3 regions of the Proteus mirabilis HI4320 genome follow, and region 3 is predicted to be linked to each of the others. Evidence: predicted binding sites of a transcription regulator. Region 3 holds the regulator's gene; each other region holds the start of a gene.

Region 1 (6,704 bases), 540 kb from region 3:
CCTTGGCGGTGTCCTTCATCACCAAATTCTTTAGCAAAACGACCCGCATCAAAATGAGGACGGCGTTCACAGTTTTCATGTATTAGACGCTCATATGCAAATAGCGGTCTATTTTTGCTATCTAACTTAGGTAATGAATTAAAGGTAATAATATGTGCAACTGTAGCTAAGAAGTTATGTGGGTTTGGTGGACACCCTGGAATATTGATAACTGTTTTACCCGGTAAAATAGCTTCCAGTGATTTAGCGCCAGTAGGGTTACCTCCAGAAGCTGGCACACCACCCCATGCAGAACAAGAACCGATAGCAATAATTGCCGCCGCACCTTCAGCGGCTTCTTTGATATGCTCAAGAATAGGTTTGCCTGCCACCATACAGTAAATACCGCCATCTTTGTCAGGGATAGAACCGTCGACAACAAGGACGTATTTACCTTTGTATTTCTCCATCGCATTATGTTTGTTTTCTTCTGCTTGATAACCAAAAGCGGAAGAGAGCACTTCGTGATATTCAAGTGCGATAACATCCAGAACAAGGTTTTCAAGTGTTGGGTGAGTCGCACGTAATAAAGATTCCGTACAACCTGTACACTCTTGAGCACCAATCCAAATAACAGGTGGACGTTCAGGTGATGTCATTGCTTGTGACATTTGCGCGGCTGCTTTGCCGCTTAATCCCATGGTAGCTGATAACGCTGCGCACAATTTCATAAAATCGCGTCGGTTAATACCATGTTGGGAAAAAACATTATTCCCCAAGGCCATATATCTCTCCTGATATGATGATTTTTAATTGGAATAATTTTAAAACACCGCCTTTTTAACACTCCGACACAATAATGACTTGATCATTATCAAGCGATAATTCATTAAAAAATAAATTATTCTTTTATGCGAGAAAAAACGTTTCAGCTATTTAATGTTTAAGATGGATTTTTAATATATATGGTCAATTTAAAATTAATTATTCTTTATATAGTAATGATAAAATAAGTAGTAATAATTCTTATTATCAAAAAATGAGCTAATTAAAAATAATACAAATCATTTAAAATCAAATAGATACAGAAAACACAAAAAACAATCAATTTATAAGACAATATATTTAAAATAATACAAAAATAATAATTTATTATTTCTAATTTTCAACCCACATTATTATAAATAACTTAATATATTTTTTTAATTATAAATATGATGGTTATTTTCATATTATCAACCTTTGTATTACATTATATAAATTGTTAAAAACTGGATTTTATAAATAATAAATAATTACATTAATATCTCTAATTTCATTACTAGATTGATTAATCAACAAAGTTATCTTCATTACGATCTTTATTGATGACTTTATCGTAATCAATACTTAAACCGTCTATATTTTAACCAGCGATCAACCTGTTTTTCTCATAATTTTTCATATAGTTATAAGTATATTCGTTTTTGGAATAACAATTTAGTGTCGTAAAAACGACTTGTTAGATAAGTAATCCATTATAACAACCGGTGGTTAACTCCCAGAAATACTCCACAATAGCTAATTAATATTATTTTGAAATTATTACTAATGGTTATTTTATAACATTGCGATTTTGCTAGTTGGATAACGCTAACTCAATTTTGATGTTAAATATTGGTAGCAAATTGATGCTTGATACTGACAAAGACAAAGTAATAATGTGTTTTTGGCACAATAGCAGAAAAATGTGTCACAAAATCTAAAAACGCCTCGCGAAGAGTGTTAACAATTTGTTGGTGTAGCAGGACTTGCATAGATAGATAGATAGAAAGAAAGAAAACAACCGATGGTATAAGCGGGCTCTAGACAAGATGAAACACACATTTGCTGCGTAATAAAACAAAAAGCCATAGTACCGCGAAGTACTATGGCTTTTAAATTTATTAAAATAATAAAAATGCTATGTGTAGTTCTCTGCCTTTCTCTTTATATTTTACTCACAACCGACAAAAATATCCGTTGCAGTATAGATAAGTAAATAAAATCAACTTATCAGTAATTGAATGACTGAAAACAACGATCTACCTGGTGTAATAAAAAAAGTAAGTAACCAAAACGGAAACTTAGATAATAAATAAATTAGGCGTTGTTACAGGTTACAACATGTTTCAATTTGTAACTGGAATGCATTATATCCAATAGAATTTTTTGCGCAAGTTTTTTTACACTTAAACCAAATAGCAATAAAAACATTATTAATCATGTGGTTATAGTCATATTTACCATAAGAACAAAAATATTTATCAAATAAAAAGTGAAAAAATATGAATAGTTAACGAATATTGATACTATTGGAACTTTAATAATAGTATCTACTTATTATTAATTGATTCAGCACATAATCACTTAAGTAATTTAATTAATACTACTATACAAAATTTAATCTAAAGACGATTAATAACATTTAACACTAAAGCTAAATTTTATTTTAGCGCAACTATTAATATACTAGAAAAATAAATAGTACAAAAAGATAACCATATTTATATCTTTAGTGAATAAAAAAGCACTCTATTAATCATTACAATATGACTGATAGAGTGCTGATATTTTTAAGTATAATATAAGTAAAAAATTAGTTACCCGATGATACGGTTTCCATCCCCACTAGCCCTACTTTGAGGTATCCCGCCTTCCTTAATGAGTCCATTGCCCCCATTAAAGTTTCATAATCGACCGTTTTATCGGCTTGGAAAAAGATAGTCGTTTCTTTATTCGACTGCGTCATAGAATCCAAGACACTGGCCATCGTCTCATGAGTTACCATCTCTTCACCGATAAAAATCTGTTTATCTGATTTAATCGTCAAATAAACAGGTTTTTCTGGCCGAGGTTGAGGCTTGGCACTCGAAGCAGGTAAATTGACTTTAATATCAACCGTCGCTAAGGGGGCTGCTACCATGAAGATAATCAGCAGTACTAACATCACATCAATAAAAGGTGTGACGTTAATATCATGCAATTCATTATCTTCACCTGAATCATTACCAAGATTCATTGCCATAATTCATTACCTTGATTTGCTGTTTTCAATATCTAAGTCACGACTGACTAAGGTCACTACACCTGTTGCAATATCGCCAATTTCACCACGATAACCGGAAATCATACGTGCAAAAATATTGTAAATAATGACCGCAGGGATAGCTGCAATCAAGCCGATGGCGGTTGCTAATAATGCTTCTGCGATACCGGGGGCAACCACCGCTAAGTTGGTAGTTTGAGAATGCGCAATACCAATAAAACTATTCATGATCCCCCAAACCGTACCAAACAAACCGATAAAAGGAGAAATTGCCCCAATGGTCGCTAAATAACCATTACCACGTCCTAATTCACGAATAATAGCCGCGACACGACGCTCCATGCGCATCTCAACACGCTCTTTAATACCGGATGCAACGTGACTATCTTGAGAGTAAGTACGCTCTAATTCAGCATCATTAAAAAAATCGGCTGTCGCACTTTTATTGCCAAATTTTTGGCTAATCGCTAATGCCTCTTTGAGGGATTTCGCTTCTACTAATTGCGCACTTTCATTTCTTAAACGACGACGTAATGCTAATAAGTAGCTACCTTTAGCAAAGAACAGCGCCCAAGTGACAATAGAGGCGAGTAGCAAACCGATCATGACACTTTTTACCACGAGATCTGCATTGCGATACATTCCCATAACAGAGAGATCTTCAGCAAATCCCCCTCCAGTGACGATTTCAGGTGTCGCACCTTGCGTGGCATTTTCTGGCTCTAGAGCTGTCTGTGCAGCATCTCCTGTGCTCGTCGATGTATTCTCTTCTGCCACTGGTGTTTCAGAAGTTGCCGTTTTGGCTGCTTCCCCCGTTGGCGTTGCCGTATTTTCTGCTGTTGGTGCAATCGTTGTAGTCGCCGTTCCCTGTGTAGAAGCGGTTGAAGAAGTGGCCGTAGTCGCAGGTTGCTCAGTTTGCTTAGCCGGTGTCGTATCCGCAAAAGCAGAGCCTGTCAGACCGATTGCCAATATAATAGAAGCTGTCAAATTACGCATCAGTTGGCCTTTTACTCTCTTTCTTATCTAATTATCTATTCAGTAATGAAGTTTCTATTTCACTACTTACCCAAAATCGTTTATTTACAATCATCCTGTTGCCATCAGGAAAAAGAGAAACGCTCAGATGATATCAAACATGAAGCATTTTGATAGTAATTATCATTACTATTTAGCCATTTTTTTTTCATTTGTCGATTTTTAAGACAATTTTTCGTTATTTCATATAACGTGAAATTTTATCAACTGTCGCGATCCTCTTTTGTACTTCAGTAAAAAATGCATTAACTTGGGGTAAACACATCATTACATAACAAGTAGGTATAACGGATGACGCAAAAAAAACCAGAAACCTCACTGCTATTAAGTGGTCGATCAAAAAAATATTCACAAGGCGCAGTAAACCCTATTATACAGCGAACTTCATCGGTTATTTTTGATACGGTTGCCCAAAAACGTGAAGCCACCCAAAAACGAGCTGAAGGAGCTCTATTTTATGGGCGAAGAGGTACTACCACGCATTTTGCACTACAAGAGGCACTAACCGAACTAGAACAAGGGACCGGTTGCGCATTATTTCCATCAGGTGCGGCGGCTATTACTCAATCTATTCTTGCGTTTATTGAACAAGGTTGTCATATCCTTGTGACTGGTTCCGCTTACGATCCCACGCAAAATTTTTGTGATCAGATATTAAGTAAATTTTCTGTCACCACAACCTATTTTGATCCCTTAATCGGCACTGAAATTAGTCAATTATTACGCCCTGAAACAAAAATTGTTTTTCTAGAATCACCCGGCTCTATTACGATGGAAGTGCAAGATTTACAAGGTATTATCACTGCGGTAAGACACTATAACCCAAATATTATTATAATGATTGATAATACGTGGGCAGCAGGTTTATTACTTAAACCTCTTACTTTAGGTGCTGATATTTCTATCCAATCAGCGACCAAATATATTATTGGTCACTCAGATGGTATGTTAGGTTTTGCTGTTGCTAATCAACGTTGTTGGCCACAATTACGTGAAAACACGTATTTATTAGGCCAGTGCGCAGATCCGGATACAGCTTATATGGCAGCTCGTGGTTTAAGAACCTTAGCAGTTAGAATGAAACAACATGAGCAAAGTGGATTAGAAATTGCGCGTTGGTTAAAACAGCACCCGCTAGTGGATAATGTCTACCATCCAGCACTCTCTTCTTGTCCGGGGCACACCTATTTTCAACGTGATTTTACTGGAAGTAATGGGTTGTTCTCTTTTAGTCTAAAAAAGATCCTCACCACTGAGGAATTTTCACGTTTTCTTGATAACTTATCCCTGTTTAAAATGGCCTTTTCATGGGGTGGATTTGAATCTCTTATTTTAGGCTATCATCCCAATGATATTAAAGCGATGCGACAATATGACACTCAGCCCACTCTCGCAGGAACCTTATTTAGAGTACATATCGGCTTAGAAAATATTGATGATTTAATTGAAGATCTAGAGCAAGCATTTTTACGTATTTCTAACTAATTCATCTCTTTTTTTATTAAAAAAAAGCTATCCCTGTGGTTTCACAGGGATTAAATCAAACGATCATCTTCTTTTTACGTTAGAATAGCTCTCATATAGTTTTTTTGTGATGCGAGTTCGCCGAATGGGTACATTAAAAGAGATAATTCACGCGCTACTGCAACATGATTATATGGTGCTAGCTGATCCAAATATTTTGTGGATTATTTATATTGTTCTTTTTGTTATTATTATGCTGGAAAATGGGGTTCTACCTGCCGCATTTCTACCCGGCGATACATTATTAATTCTCTGTGGTGCATTAATTGCCAAAGATGTTTTACATTTCTTGCCAACCATTATTGTGTTAGGTACTGCCGCGAGTATTGGTAGCTGGCTTGGCTTTCTGCAAGGCCGCTGGCTAAGTGATACTAAAGTGGTCAAACGTTGGATGGCTCAATTACCCGAACAATATCACCATAAAGCCAATGATCTTTTCCATCGTCGAGGCCTGTACGCACTATTAATTGGCCGTTTTATCGGTTTTGTACGTACATTACTACCAACTTTGGCCGGTTTATCTGAATTACAACAACGTCGCTTTCAACTATTTAACTGGATTAGTGGCTTCTTATGGGTCGGTCTTATTGTCTCATTAGGTTATATACTGAACCTGATCCCTTTTATTCAAAAACATGAAACATTGGTGATGAATATTCTTATGACATTACCAGTATTACTATTAACTGCCGGTTTAATTGGCTCTATTGTGATGTATATTCGTCATCGTAAAAGTAGCAATAACAGCGCCAAATAAGCCATTTCGAGTAACACCAAAAACGCCATTATTTAAAGTGAAAATAATGGCGTTTTTTATGTATTATTCGATGCTGTGACACACGTTCAGTTGTTCATTTTCTTATCTCCTATCCTATTAAGATATTTATAAAACAGATTTATTATTGTAATGGTAATATTTCAACTAATTGATTTATTATATTTTAATGGCTTTCGAAGCAAGAAATGTTGGAATATAACTATCAATTAAAAAACGAGCCTGAGGAGCAAAATCTTCAACAAAATCTTGTAATAAAAAACCTGCTCTTAATTGCCCACCAATCAAATCTGTCAACGAATGACCAAATACAAGTCCGTCTCC
Region 2 (6,704 bases), 170 kb from region 3:
TTTTTGTTGATTTAAAAGATCATACACTGTTTTATCAGGAGAGAAGCGTTATGCCAACTGACATAACGCAAAATCTATGAAAAGTTGCCCTAACACAAAATTAGGGCTTAAGGGGAAGAGGAAAATTGCTCATTTTTTCATCTGGAACTAGCGTCATCTCTAATTCACTTACCGCCGCTTGTAGAAAATCATGAAAACGAATAAGTGTTTCATGTATTGATTCAATCACATCTTTTTTACTTATTACTTGATTAACCCAATCGCCATTTTTATCGAATAGGCCAACTTGGTAATAATAAATTAACTGTTCACCATTACGTTCAAGTTCCATCCACCAGCCCCAAAACTCTCGTTTTTCTGGTGTGACTTTCTTATTTACACAAACAGCTAAACAATCAAAAAAAAACTGGCTTTCTTGGCATTGTTGCTCACGGATATAAGGTCCTATTTGAGCAAAACGTTTTAATAACTTACCTCGGGTAGGGTGCAAAGATGAAGTCATAAATTCAGTCTCCTTATCACCTCTACTGTTATATAATCTATTATAATTAGCAAGTTATTGTTTGAAATTATTTATATTAATTTAGCATAGATCCAATCTGCGCTTTTAGTTAATGCCTGTTCAAGCCCTTTATAAAGTGGTTTTTCTTTTATTTCTACTATATCGCCATCCATAGAAGAGCGAGCAATGAGCTGCGAATCCTCTTTAGGACTAATTTCATCCCCTTTCCAATAAACACTCATCATCGGCACTGGCATACGACGACCAATCAACCCTTGGTTTTTCAGTGAATAACTACTTAACGATAGTCTGAGATTGTTTTCATCTATATTTAATAATCCTAAGCGGCTCGCCAGTACATCGAGATACATAATGGGGATTTTCTTCTGTAATTCCGCTTGAGTAAAAAAGGCATGAATTAATGGCCCTAATGCCACAACACCTTTAATCAATTTTGGATAAAGATAGGCTAAACGCACCGCAATATTGGCACCAAACCGAAATCCCATTACGCCCACTCGAGTGTGATCAATCCATGGAATATCTCCCAACTGCTGTAAAATATCACCATGCAATTGACAGGTATTTTCGCTGAGTTTCTGCTTAACAGAATAACCAATAGATGGCATATCTACGGTTAACATCGCGATACCTTTTGGTGATAAGTAGCGCCTAAAAAAGTTAACATAATCACTTTGTAAACTATCTAACCCACCACAAAAAATGACTGTTGGATAAGGTCCTTTACACCCTTTAGGTAGATGTAAAAATCCACTGGTAGTTCCTTTACCTGTTAATTTAAACGTCAGTTTTTTTACTTCAAATGAAGAGAATTTCATGGCATTTTCAAAAGCTTTCATCGCCAATACTACCGCTTGATCAGCAAGAAAATCGCCATTAATAAATGGATAAGCAGCAATGCTATAAAGGTTTGCCGCTCGTAACCAACAATCAGCGGCTGCTTCCTCTGAGGTCTCTCGTAACGCTTTTTGTTGCCAAATCATTGCTTGATGAGACCATTCAAATGACCAGTTGCCACGTCGATAACCAACGACTGTATCAATAAATTTATCATCACTGCGTGGCGCATCAAAAATAGCAATGCGACTTAATACTTCTTCGATCTCTATGGGGGAAATACCTCGCCAGATCCACTGTAGACGTTGAATTGTGCGATACCAATTTTGCTGGCTCATCCCATTAAGTACAGAGTACGAATCAATATTAGATTTAGGGTGTGTGTACTGTATTAACGTTGAGGTTTCCGCATGTTTAGCACGAGGTTTAAATAACGTTTCAGAAAGATTTGTATTATTTGCCATATCACTCTTCAAATCAGTGTGTATCGTATAATGAGGCTCAAAATTCTGCTCATATCATAACATGGATTTCACTTCTACAGTGGAATAGCAGATCAACATCAGCACGAAGAGATAGGAAAAGCGTAAGGTCATCAAAAATAAAGCCGATATAAAAAATCCTCGCATAGGAACTGGGGTCAGTTCAATAAACGAGGATTTTATCAATATATTTGAATTAATTGATTAAGATAAATTATTTTTTATCACAAACAGGGGGAACAAACATAACGCCCATATCCCAAGGTTGTTCAATCCAGGTATTTTGTGGAATATCGACCACAAAATCATCAACTAACGGACGCCCTTCTGGCTTAGCAAAGATAGTGACAAAATGTGCTTTCGGATACATTTCACGGATAACTTTTGCGGTGCCACCTGTATCAACTAAATCGTCAACAACGATAAAACCTTCACCATCACCTTCTGCTTTTTTTAAGATTTTGAGGTCACGTTGATGGTCATGATCATAGCTAGAAATACAGACAGTATCCACATGGCGGATACCCAATTCACGAGCAAGTAATGCGGCAGGAACTAATCCACCACGACTGACGGCAATAATGCCTGTCCATTGTTCGACTGGTAACAAACGTTGTGCCAATTGACGGGCATGTATTTGCAACATATCCCACGTTACAACATATTTTTCGCTCATAATATTGTGATCCTAGCTACTTGAAATTCGAGAGAAGCTTTTTTGCGGAAAAAAAGGTTGCGCGAGATTATAGTGATTTGAGCGTTCAAAAACCAGAGAAAACATAAAAATGGTCGAGATAATCCTCATTTTTCCTGATATGTATTTTTTTTGTCTAAAAAACACGCAATAAAAAAGCGAACACCAACACAGAAATCCAAATTATTAGATAGATACGTAAGAGAATGACGCATTCATCAAAAGAAAGTGATATTCTCAATTATATTTGGCGAATAACGCTCAGAATAATAAAGCTAACCCTTAAGAAAGCGGTAGGCTATTCATAACACAGATGCTGTTAGAGGAGATCCATCGTGTCTGAACTATCTACTCTATCCCCACAACCATTATGGGATATTTTTGCAAAAATTTGTTCAATTCCACACCCTTCATACCATGAAGAAGCCTTAGCGTCCCACATTATGGCTTGGGCGACAGAAAAAGGTTTATCTGTTGAGCGCGATGCGGTAGGAAATATTTTAATCCGTAAACCTGCCACCAAAGGTATGGAAGATCGTAAAACAGTCGTTTTACAAGCGCACTTAGATATGGTGCCACAAAAAAATAACGATACCGAACACGACTTTACCAAAGATCCTATCCAACCTTATATTGATGGTGAATGGGTAAAAGCGAAAGGCACCACATTAGGTGCAGATAATGGTGTTGGTATGGCTTCTGCACTCGCTGTATTAGCTGACGATACTGTTAAACATGGCCCCTTAGAAGTATTGTTAACCATGACAGAAGAAACTGGAATGGATGGTGCTTTTGGACTACAGCCTGGTTGGTTACAAGCAGATATTCTGATTAATACAGACTCAGAAGAAGAAGGCGAAATCTATATGGGTTGTGCCGGTGGTATTGATGTTAAAACCACGGTAGACCTCACTTATGAAGCTATTCCTGCAAACCATATCGTCAAAAAACTGGTACTAAAAGGCCTAAATGGCGGCCACTCAGGTGGTGATATTCATTTAGGTTTAGGTAATGCAAACAAATTATTAGCGCGTTTCCTTGCTGAACATGCGGATGAATTAGCACTAAAATTAATTGATTTCCATGGTGGTACACTGCGTAATGCTATCCCTCGTGAAGCGCATATTATTTTTGCTATTCCTGCGGATAAAGCGACTCAATTAAATAGCATTACCACAGAATTTGAAGCGCTATTAAAAAGTGAATTAGCCATTGCTGAAAAAAATCTAGCTATCGAATTAACAGATACTAGCACCGAAAAACCAGTATTTACTGCTGATTGTCAATCTCGCACTATCAATTTACTTAATGCCATGCCAAATGGTGTTATTCGCATGAGTGATGATGTGGAAGGTGTGGTTGAAACCTCATTAAACGTCGGTGTAGTGAGTATTGTTGACGATAAAGTAGAAATCCTATGTTTAATTCGCTCTCTGATTGATAGCGGTAAAACTTATGTTGTTAGCATGCTGACAGCATTAGCCAAACTTGCTCAAGCAGATATCGAAACCAAAGGTGGTTATCCTGGCTGGAAACCTGATGCGGATTCACCGGTTATGCACTTAGTACGCGACACTTATCAACAACTATTTGATAAAGTGCCAAATATTATGGTGATCCATGCAGGTCTTGAGTGCGGTCTATTTAAAAAACCTTATCCAGATATGGATATGGTCTCTATTGGGCCAACTATTCGCGGTGCACACTCACCGGATGAGCGAGTACACATTAAGAGTGTAGGCCAATACTGGCAGTTACTGACAGCTATTTTAAAAGCGATCCCGGCTAAATAATTCTACTTAAAAACAGTTATCAAACCCGCTTAATAGGCGGGTTTTTTGTTATTTTATCTCCCTATAACTTATTCCCAACCCACCTTATAAAAGCCAATTCTTATACTATTTTGTAATAAAAAATTAATACTAATAAAAATAATTTATAGAATAATAATAATTATCATTAGTATTAATATTTACATAATGGTATTTTCACCATTACCGCATTTTAGGTAAAGAAAAATTAAAAATTTAAAGGGATCAACAGTGTCTAAAAAAATTATTGCTACCAACCTATTACTTACTCTCCCCTTCAGTCTGTTATCGTTACAAATTCATGCCGCAATGACACAAAATTCACCTGATAAAATCATTGTTACCGCATCCCCCTCACAAGATCCGCAAGGACCAATTTCAGGTTTAGTGGCAACAAAAACACTATCAACAAATAAAATACTTAGTGATATAGATAAGACACCACAATCAATCAGTGTCATTACACGTGACCAGATGGATGCGCAAGATGTCAGTTCTGTCTCTCAAGCATTGCGGTATACACCTGGCGTTTTCACTGAATATCGCGGCAGTTCAAACCGAAATGATGAAATCTTTATTCGTGGGTATAGCTATGCCCCTCGCTTTCTTGATGGACTTAGTTATGGTATGGGAGCCTCATCTTCTACAGGAGCTATTGACCCTTGGCTATTAGAGAGAGTTGAGCTGATCCGTGGCCCGTCTTCTGTTCTATATGGTCAATTAAATCCAGGTGGTCTTGTGGCAATGACCAGCAAAAGACCCACTTCAACAACCATTAATCATATTCAAGCACGTGTAGGAAATGATAAATTAGCAGAGACAGCTTTTGATTTTGCAGGCTCATTAAGTGATGATAATCGTATTCTCTATCGCCTTAATGGATTAGCAAAAACACAACAAACTCAAATTAAAGACTATAAAGAAGAACGATTTGCCCTTGCCCCTGCCATCACTTTTTTGCCAAATGAGCAGACACGTTTAACGTTATTAAGTTTTATTCAACAAGAGCCCGAAGCGGGATACCGTAATTTTTTGCCAGCTTATGGTACGGTCAAAACAACACCCGAAGGCACCATTCCATTTGATTTCAATGTAAATAATGCTGATTATCACCAATCATGGCGTCAACAATATGGCGTTGGTTATGAATTTGAACATGAATTTAATGATAGATTAAAATTGATCCAAAATGCCCGTTATAGCCATATCAAACAAAAATATAAATATCTTGTTTTTGGTTCATTAAGAAAAGATAACCCTTATATTCTTGAACGCCGAGCTCAACAGGAAAAACGAGAAACAGATACATTTGGTATTGATACTCGACTACAAGCTGATTTTGATACTGAAAAATTAGCGCATACAGTAATTATAGGTATTGATTATCAATGGAGTAAAAATAAAGACAATTTATTGCAAGCGATGGGCCCAGAATATGATCTGGATTGGCGAAATCCTAATTATCATTATCCTATTGATATCAGTTTACAAAAACCGGTGACAAATCAATTACAAAAACACGACCAGTTAGGGATCTATTTGCAAGATCAGATCCAATGGAAAAACTGGATCTTATTAGGGGGATTACGCCAAGATTGGGCGCAAGTTCGTACCTATGATCACATCAAAAGCAGCAAAGACCAACAAGACGACCAGAAGCTAACCGGTCGAGTGGGTCTACTCTATGCCTTTGATAATGGTATTTCACCTTATATTAGTTATAGCACCTCTTTTGAACCTAATTTACAGACACGAAGAGCTCCGGGTAGTGCACCATTTGAGCCAAGTGAAGGACGTCAATTAGAAGTAGGAATAAAATACCTCACCCCAAATGAACAGACATTAGCAACACTCTCTATTTACCAATTACAACAACGTAATGTGACTAACTATAACGCTGAAAAAGCCTATTTTGAGCCAGTAGGTGAAATTAGAAGCCGTGGTATTGAAGCGCAAATTAATAGCCAATTAACTGAAAATATATCATTTATTAGTAGCTATGCTTATACCGATACTGAAGTGAGAAAAACCATCACCGCAGGTACACAAGGAAAAGAATTACCACGGGTTCCTAAACATATGGCATCATTTTGGGGGCAGTATGATGAAACATCAGGGCTATTTAATGGTGCTAAAGCGGGCTTTGGTGTGAGATATATCGGTGTATCTCAAGGTGACACTAAAAATACGATTAGTGTACCTGCAGTCACTTTGTATGATGCCATGGTAGGTTATTCTTTAGGCGAGTTATCCTCCTCTTTAAAAGGGGCTGAAGTTCAACTAAATATGAATAATATTGCCAACAAACACTATGTTGCCTCTTGTGCGGGTGAAACTGCCTGTTTTTATGGCATTGG
Region 3 (6,704 bases):
GTGCGTCCATGTACTGTTTCAGCAGATTGAGTAAAAGTAGCACTATCTAAGCTATATAATGTAGACAGGATCTGTAAAAAACGATCAACTGATTTTGTTTTCTCTGCATAACTATCAGATAACAGCAGTTCACGCATTTCACGGACCGGATTTTTTGCTGGTGCGACAGGCTTAAGATCAGCATCCTGTTTAACGACAGGCGCTTGTACTGACTCAGTGACAACGACTGGCTGTACGGGCTGTTTGGCATCAAGCTTCAATAGACGCCTTAAAATATCTGAAGCGCTTTCACCGATATGTCTAGTTTCGCTAGCGATATAGCGGTAAAGTTCGTCATCAATTTCTATCTTTTTCATTGCTACCCAGTACTATTTTCAAAAAAAAGTGACTAGGATTATAAGATATAATCTTTAAAAACAAAATAGGTAAAATTTCAATAACTTAAAGCGTATTCATTAAAGAATTAATCTTTTTAAACTTTAAGCTGGGTATTTATCCTATTGTTTCTATCTGTATCATCTTCTATTCTTTGAATTTATTGCCATAGAATAGAGTTGACATCTTCTTCAATGCCCTTTCACATCAGCAATTAAAATAATATAAAACTCTGACTTATCCTTATTGAGCTATATCAAAATTTTATCTTTCCCGTTAAGTTTGGAATAATAATCTATATTATTCTATTTTCTCAGAACATAATAAATTAAACTATCTCTTGTTAGCTTAACTTTATTTCATATTCCGAAAAAGACAACAAGTTGGCTAATATGATTGCACATGTCATCATAAGGAAAAAATAGACTTAATTTTGGTCATCAATATGAAACTCAATGCATTATTAAACTATCAAATACATCAACCAGAAACAGCAACGATAAACAATTTACCTATTGTGTTGATCCATGGGCTTTTTGGTGATCTCAATAATCTAGGCGTACTAGGTCGCGATCTACGTCAAGACCACACCGTGATACAAATTGATGTGCGCAACCATGGGCATTCTCCTCATAGTGAAAGTATGCACTATCACGATATGGCACAAGATGTATTAACCCTGCTTGATAGCTTAAATATCGCAAAAGCAATCGTTATAGGTCACTCAATGGGAGGGAAAATTGCAATGGCAATGACCGCTCTCGCACCTCTTCGCCTTGAACGTATCGTGGTTATTGATATGTCTCCTGTTGCTTATAATGTTCGTCGTCATGATAAAATTTTTGCAGCCCTTGAAGCTGTCACTAAAGCTCACGTCACACAACGTACAGAAGCTATTGCTATTATGCGCCCTTTTATTGAAGAAGACGGCGTTATCCAATTTCTGCTTAAATCATTTAAAAAAGGTGAATGGTTATTTAATTTACCCGCAATCAAACAGGCTTACCCCGATATTATTGGTTGGCAAGAAGTGCCTGCTTGGCATCATCCTGTTTTGTTTATACGTGGTGGACTATCCCCATATATTTTAGATGAATATCGCAATAATATTGCTCGCCAATTTCCACAAGCAACCGCCTTTGTTGTCGCCAATACAGGACATTGGGTGCATTCTGAAAAACCAGAAACAGTAATTAAGGCCATTCGTCGCTTCTTAGCCAAAACAGTATAATGTTCCTTTGTTGGTTATAAATCACCAGCAATACTATTTTATAGCGTACAATTATTGCTCTTAAATCTGTCATTGTTGATAAAAAGACCAAATGACAATAGGTTAAACACAGGAAGCAGTAGCGATACGCCGATATGTGGGGTATTATTGGGCGCTTCATATTGAGTCATTGGTATACGCCCTTTCACAGCAAAATTTATGGCAAAAGAACAAACTGATCGCACCACACTGGATTTGTTCGCAAATGAACGCAGACCTGGGCGACCTAAAACAAACCCGCTTTCTCGGGATGAACAGCTTAGAATTAATAAACGAAACCAATTACGACGCGATCGCGTCAATGGATTACGTCGGGTTGAGTTGAAATTAAATGAGGATGCTGTCAATGCGCTTAATGAGCTTGCGAGCGCAAAAAATGTCAGTCGTAGTGAGCTTATTGAAGAAATATTACTAGAACAACTCGCACAAACTTATGCGTTAAAAAAACATCAAAGCTAAAAAAATCAGCAGGAAAATCACACAAATTCGACAGAATTACCCTGCTCTTTTCGTCAAAATAGTGCTTTAGTTTTCAATGATGAAAACATGATGTTTATCTTTTACTGGTAATTGTTCAAAAATACAGACAAAGAGAATAAAAGAGGTTATCTCACTTTATGGCAATCATAGGAATATTCTTCGGCAGTGATACCGGCAACACTGAAAATATTGCCAAAATGCTTCAAGAAAGATTAGGCGCGGATAATGCCGAAGTTCATGATATCGCAAAATCCAGTCAAGAAGACATCGAAGCATTTGATATTCTATTACTAGGTATTCCTACCTGGTATTATGGTGAAGCACAATGCGATTGGGATGACTTTTTCCCAACATTAGAAGATATTGATTTCAACGGTAAACTTGTTGCTCTATTTGGTTGTGGTGACCAAGAAGACTATGCAGAATACTTCTGTGACGCAATGGGAACTATTCGTGATATCATTGAACCTCGTGGCGCAGTCATTGTGGGTCATTGGCCTACTGAAGGTTATCATTTTGAAGCATCTAAAGGTCTTGCTGATGATAATCACTTTATCGGCCTTGCGATTGATGAAGATCGCCAACCAGAATTAACTGAAGAGCGTGTTGACGCTTGGGTTGCTCAGATCAAAGAAGAGATGAGCCTTGACGAAATTCTGGGATAATATAAATTCTTAATATTGAGAATGATAATTATTCAATGGTGTGCTAAGATAGTGTGATAGGTGGGGTGTTTATTTTTTAATATCATGCCTATAATCATTAAGGTTATTAAATACCCTATGTATTAATGAATATATACAGTATTTTGTGAGCACATATTAAATTCACCATTAGCAACAGGATTAAATCCGCATGACCGACAATAATAAAGCGTTAAAAAATGCTGGGTTAAAAGTTACACTTCCTCGCTTAAAGATCTTGGAAGTGCTCCAGGATCCTGAGTGCCATCATGTCAGTGCTGAAGATCTCTATAAAAAACTGATCGATATCGGCGAAGAGATTGGTCTGGCAACAGTCTATCGCGTCTTAAACCAATTTGATGATGCTGGTATTGTTACCCGACATAATTTTGAAGGTGGTAAATCAGTATTTGAATTAACTCAACAACATCACCATGATCACTTAATTTGCCTTGATTGTGGTAAAGTTATCGAGTTTACTGACGATGCTATCGAAGTTCGTCAAAGAAATATCGCTGAACGCCATGGCATCAAACTTTCCAATCATAGCCTGTATTTATATGGTCACTGCGCCGCAGGTAATTGTAAAGAAGATAGCCACGCACATGATGAGAAGTAATCATTCTGGATAATATCTCAGTAAAAAAAGGAACTGCCCGCAGTTCCTTTTTTATTGGTAACGCTACTTAACCACACTAATACTATGCTTAATATGTTTTAGGTGTACTACGATAGTAAATGTAACAATGACCAATAGTGACCAAGATCCCCACTTCCCAGCATGCACAACAGACCACGCACCAATTTGATTTGGATATTGCCATACACCAAAGAACGTACCGAAATTCTCAGCAAGCCAAATAAAAAAACCTATCAGAACAAAAGCCAGTAACAGAGGCATCCGTCTCTCTGTATCATAAGGCGTAAAATAGACCACACTACGGGCATAAAGACCTAAAATAAATGCCGTTAAATACCAACGATAATCACCAATAAAATGATGAGAAAAGAAATTAATATAAATAGCGAGAGCAACCAAAGTTGCCATCCAATAAGGAGGATAATGTTCTATTCGAACTTTTAAAAAACGCCATGCTTGAATTAAATAACTCCCGACAGCAGAATACATAAACCCTGTAAATAAAGGCACTTCCCACAATTTTGTGTAAGCAAAATCAGGATATTTCCATGAGCCAATCGCTGCTGATGTTTTAAATAGCTCCATGACAAAACCTACAACATGAAAAAAACAAATTGCTTTTAATTCATCCCATGTTTCAAGTTTTCCCCATACCATCCATAATTGGAAAACAATAGCGAGAATAAGCAAAACATCATAACGCGGTATACCTAGCACTCCTTTACTAGGCGTCGCAAATAAAATAAAGAAGAAAAAACCAGCGAATAAGCAAGAACGTGCCTCTTTTACACCGAAAAAAAGAAACTCAACAATAAATCGATTTATACCTCTGAAAGGCTTTAATGGTGGCTCTAATAAGAAATCATCCAATCGTTTTAACATGCTTCTTCCTGAAAACCTGTATTATTCAATTGTATTAAATGCAGATTAATAAATATAAATAAAGAAAGGTAAAATAAGTTGCAAGAAATCTGCCATAAAATGAAAAAATGCACAAGAATGAAAAAGACTAAAAAAAAGGATATTAAAAAACATGAATACATTACTCTTTTTTATTTATCATATTTTTTATTGTTTTTTCTTTTTTATCATAATGTTAATTAGATTTTTTATTAAGGATAAAGCGTAATAAATACACTTTATCCTTATTGTTATTTAGAAAATCGTAAATGGCATGATCACATTGAATTTAACGTCTTTTTCATCTTGGAAGATATTACCAAAACCACCTTCATAGCTTGGTATATCGGAATGGTTATCATAACGAGTGTAGTGGAGTTTAAATAACGTACCTTTCGCTCTCCCCTCTTGAACGGTATACATGATGTCGGCATTCCATGCGCTTTCTCTAATACGTTTACTTTGGTCATAAATAGGGTTACTACTCGGTTTTGCATCCCAAGCATACACATAGGAAGTACCAATCGCCCAGCCCGGTAGATCCCAATTTTTTAGATCATACATCACTCCCGCGTATAATGCTTTTTCACCATTGGCGTTAAAATCAGAACGACCATCCCACCAGATATCTAAACGACCATTCGAGGTTGCCCATCCCGGCGTCATACGTTGTAAAAAGTAACCTTGGTTACCTTCTGCTTTAACCCAAGTACCTTCAACTTTAAAATCAAATACATTGTAGGTATAGCCTAAAGTGAATGCTTGTAACCATGCCAAACCATCATAAACATCGTTAATTCCCCCTCCGGTGACTTTATCTTTTGCACCGTAGAATTGATAAGAGGTTTTTAATGTATTATTTGCGATAGGGAAATCGTAAGAAACTTTGCCAAAATATTGATCAATATAACCATCAGCTTGGCCAAATGCGGCTTCTAATACTAAGCTATTTTTAAAATCATATTTGGCACCAAAAGAGTGTAAATAACTGATATTTGTCTCTAAGTCTGCCTTACGGAAATTGTACATATTCCGATACCACGGCGCTTTATATTCATCAGTCCACATATATGAGAAAGAGAGTTCACCATTTTTATCGAAATCAAATACAGCGCCCGCTTCTGCACCGCGATAAGTACCAGGTAAGAAACTCCAATGAGGACGTAATAATGTTTGCCCTTTAGGTTGAATATATCCACCTTGAGCCCAGAAATGGCCTAATTTAAATTTAGCAGCAGCTTTATAAATACTCACGCCACTGCGATCACCTGTCCATTTTTCATCCCAGCGACTTTTTGCATCACTAAATCCTATTTCATTAGGTGCAGCTGGCCCACTGTTGTTAAGTTCAACAGCACCAAAAGCAGCTAAATCAATACCAAAAAAATCACCCAGATAACCAGAAGAAAAATCAAGATTAGCGTTAAAGGTAGAGTGGTGTAAATTTGCTTTATATTTGCCGTAATCAGGACTGTTTGGTGTTAACTCTTTTCTATCACGGTCACGTTGCCAGTAATAGATCCCCCCTGTCAGGGTTGAGTCATCAATAAATCCTTCAGCATAAGACATTTTCGCAGGTAGTGCAGTTACAAGCAATGCGCCCATAACGGCAAGTGCCACCCTGCCTGGTTTAGCATGTTGCATAACCATAGCATTGTTTCCTCTTTGACTTTGACTAAAAAAGAAATAAGCACCAACGCCTATTTCCAAATATAAAACCCCAAATGGGGAAAAAACCTAAAATTAGGTTAACAACAGCTTATTTTTCGCGACGCGAATTATCAACCTAAAAAAAAGAATTTTTATCAAAATATGACCAAGGGCACATTACTTAATTACAGTTTCATATTTTTTCTTTAGTCAATGAGGGACAAGTAGAACGTAAATATTTTTTAATATATTGATATTAAAAAAGAAAATTATCACACCTAATATGATAATGTTTCGTTTTTATAGAAAAGAATTATTAGTCGCATTAATTAATAAACTTTTTTAGAAAAGAAAAATATGTGTCATGGTTCACATTTTTATTATTATAGACAAATTCAATATAATCATATGAAATAAAAGAAGAAGATGATGACAAAAGTTAATAATTTAACACAACGTAAATAAGAATTGATACAAATAATAGCTATAGAAACTCACATTAAAAAAATAAAAAATAATAATTATTGGTCAATAAAAACAAACTTATTTGATAAATAAAAAATGCTCGATAAATTATTATCGAGCATTTTATTAAGATGTGAGTTTAGTGATATTACACGCCACTAAAACAGAGCGTATTAACCTTGTTTCGAAATCTTCGCCCAAGTATCACGTAAACCAACAGTACGGTTAAAGACCAGTTTAT

What was found. The regulator Fur, encoded in region 3, represses iron uptake genes when iron is present. The targets are predictions, from matches to a motif close to ATAATAATGAGAACNACTATCAA.
Region 1: a site for Fur is predicted at 4,192-4,214, ahead of exbB (tonB-system energizer ExbB). Genes of this name have one in related genera too.
Region 2: a site for Fur is predicted at 4,480-4,502, ahead of PMI_RS01740 (TonB-dependent siderophore receptor). Genes of this name have one in related genera too.

Annotation. Positions count from the first base shown of each region.
Region 1 covers NC_010554.1:47,436-54,139, reverse strand. The annotation lists gene hybO (hydrogenase 2 small subunit) at 1-764, opposite strand, end outside; gene exbD (TonB system transport protein ExbD) at 2,597-3,025, opposite strand; gene exbB (tonB-system energizer ExbB) at 3,032-4,042, opposite strand; gene metC (cystathionine beta-lyase) at 4,373-5,566, shown strand; gene PMI_RS00130 (DedA family protein) at 5,691-6,362, shown strand; gene PMI_RS00125 (class I SAM-dependent methyltransferase) at 6,540-6,704, opposite strand, start outside.
Region 2 covers NC_010554.1:411,746-418,449, reverse strand. The annotation lists gene crl (sigma factor-binding protein Crl) at 101-502, opposite strand; gene frsA (esterase FrsA) at 574-1,824, opposite strand; gene gpt (xanthine phosphoribosyltransferase) at 2,057-2,518, opposite strand; gene PMI_RS01745 (aminoacyl-histidine dipeptidase) at 2,872-4,329, shown strand; gene PMI_RS01740 (TonB-dependent siderophore receptor) at 4,579-6,704, shown strand, end outside.
Region 3 covers NC_010554.1:582,515-589,218, reverse strand. The annotation lists gene seqA (replication initiation negative regulator SeqA) at 1-356, opposite strand, end outside; gene ybfF (esterase) at 821-1,606, shown strand; gene ybfE (LexA regulated protein) at 1,805-2,104, shown strand; gene fldA (flavodoxin FldA) at 2,263-2,790, shown strand; gene fur (ferric iron uptake transcriptional regulator) at 2,981-3,427, shown strand; gene PMI_RS02670 (DUF817 domain-containing protein) at 3,491-4,330, opposite strand; gene chiP (chitoporin ChiP) at 4,604-5,998, opposite strand; gene glnS (glutamine--tRNA ligase) at 6,637-6,704, opposite strand, start outside.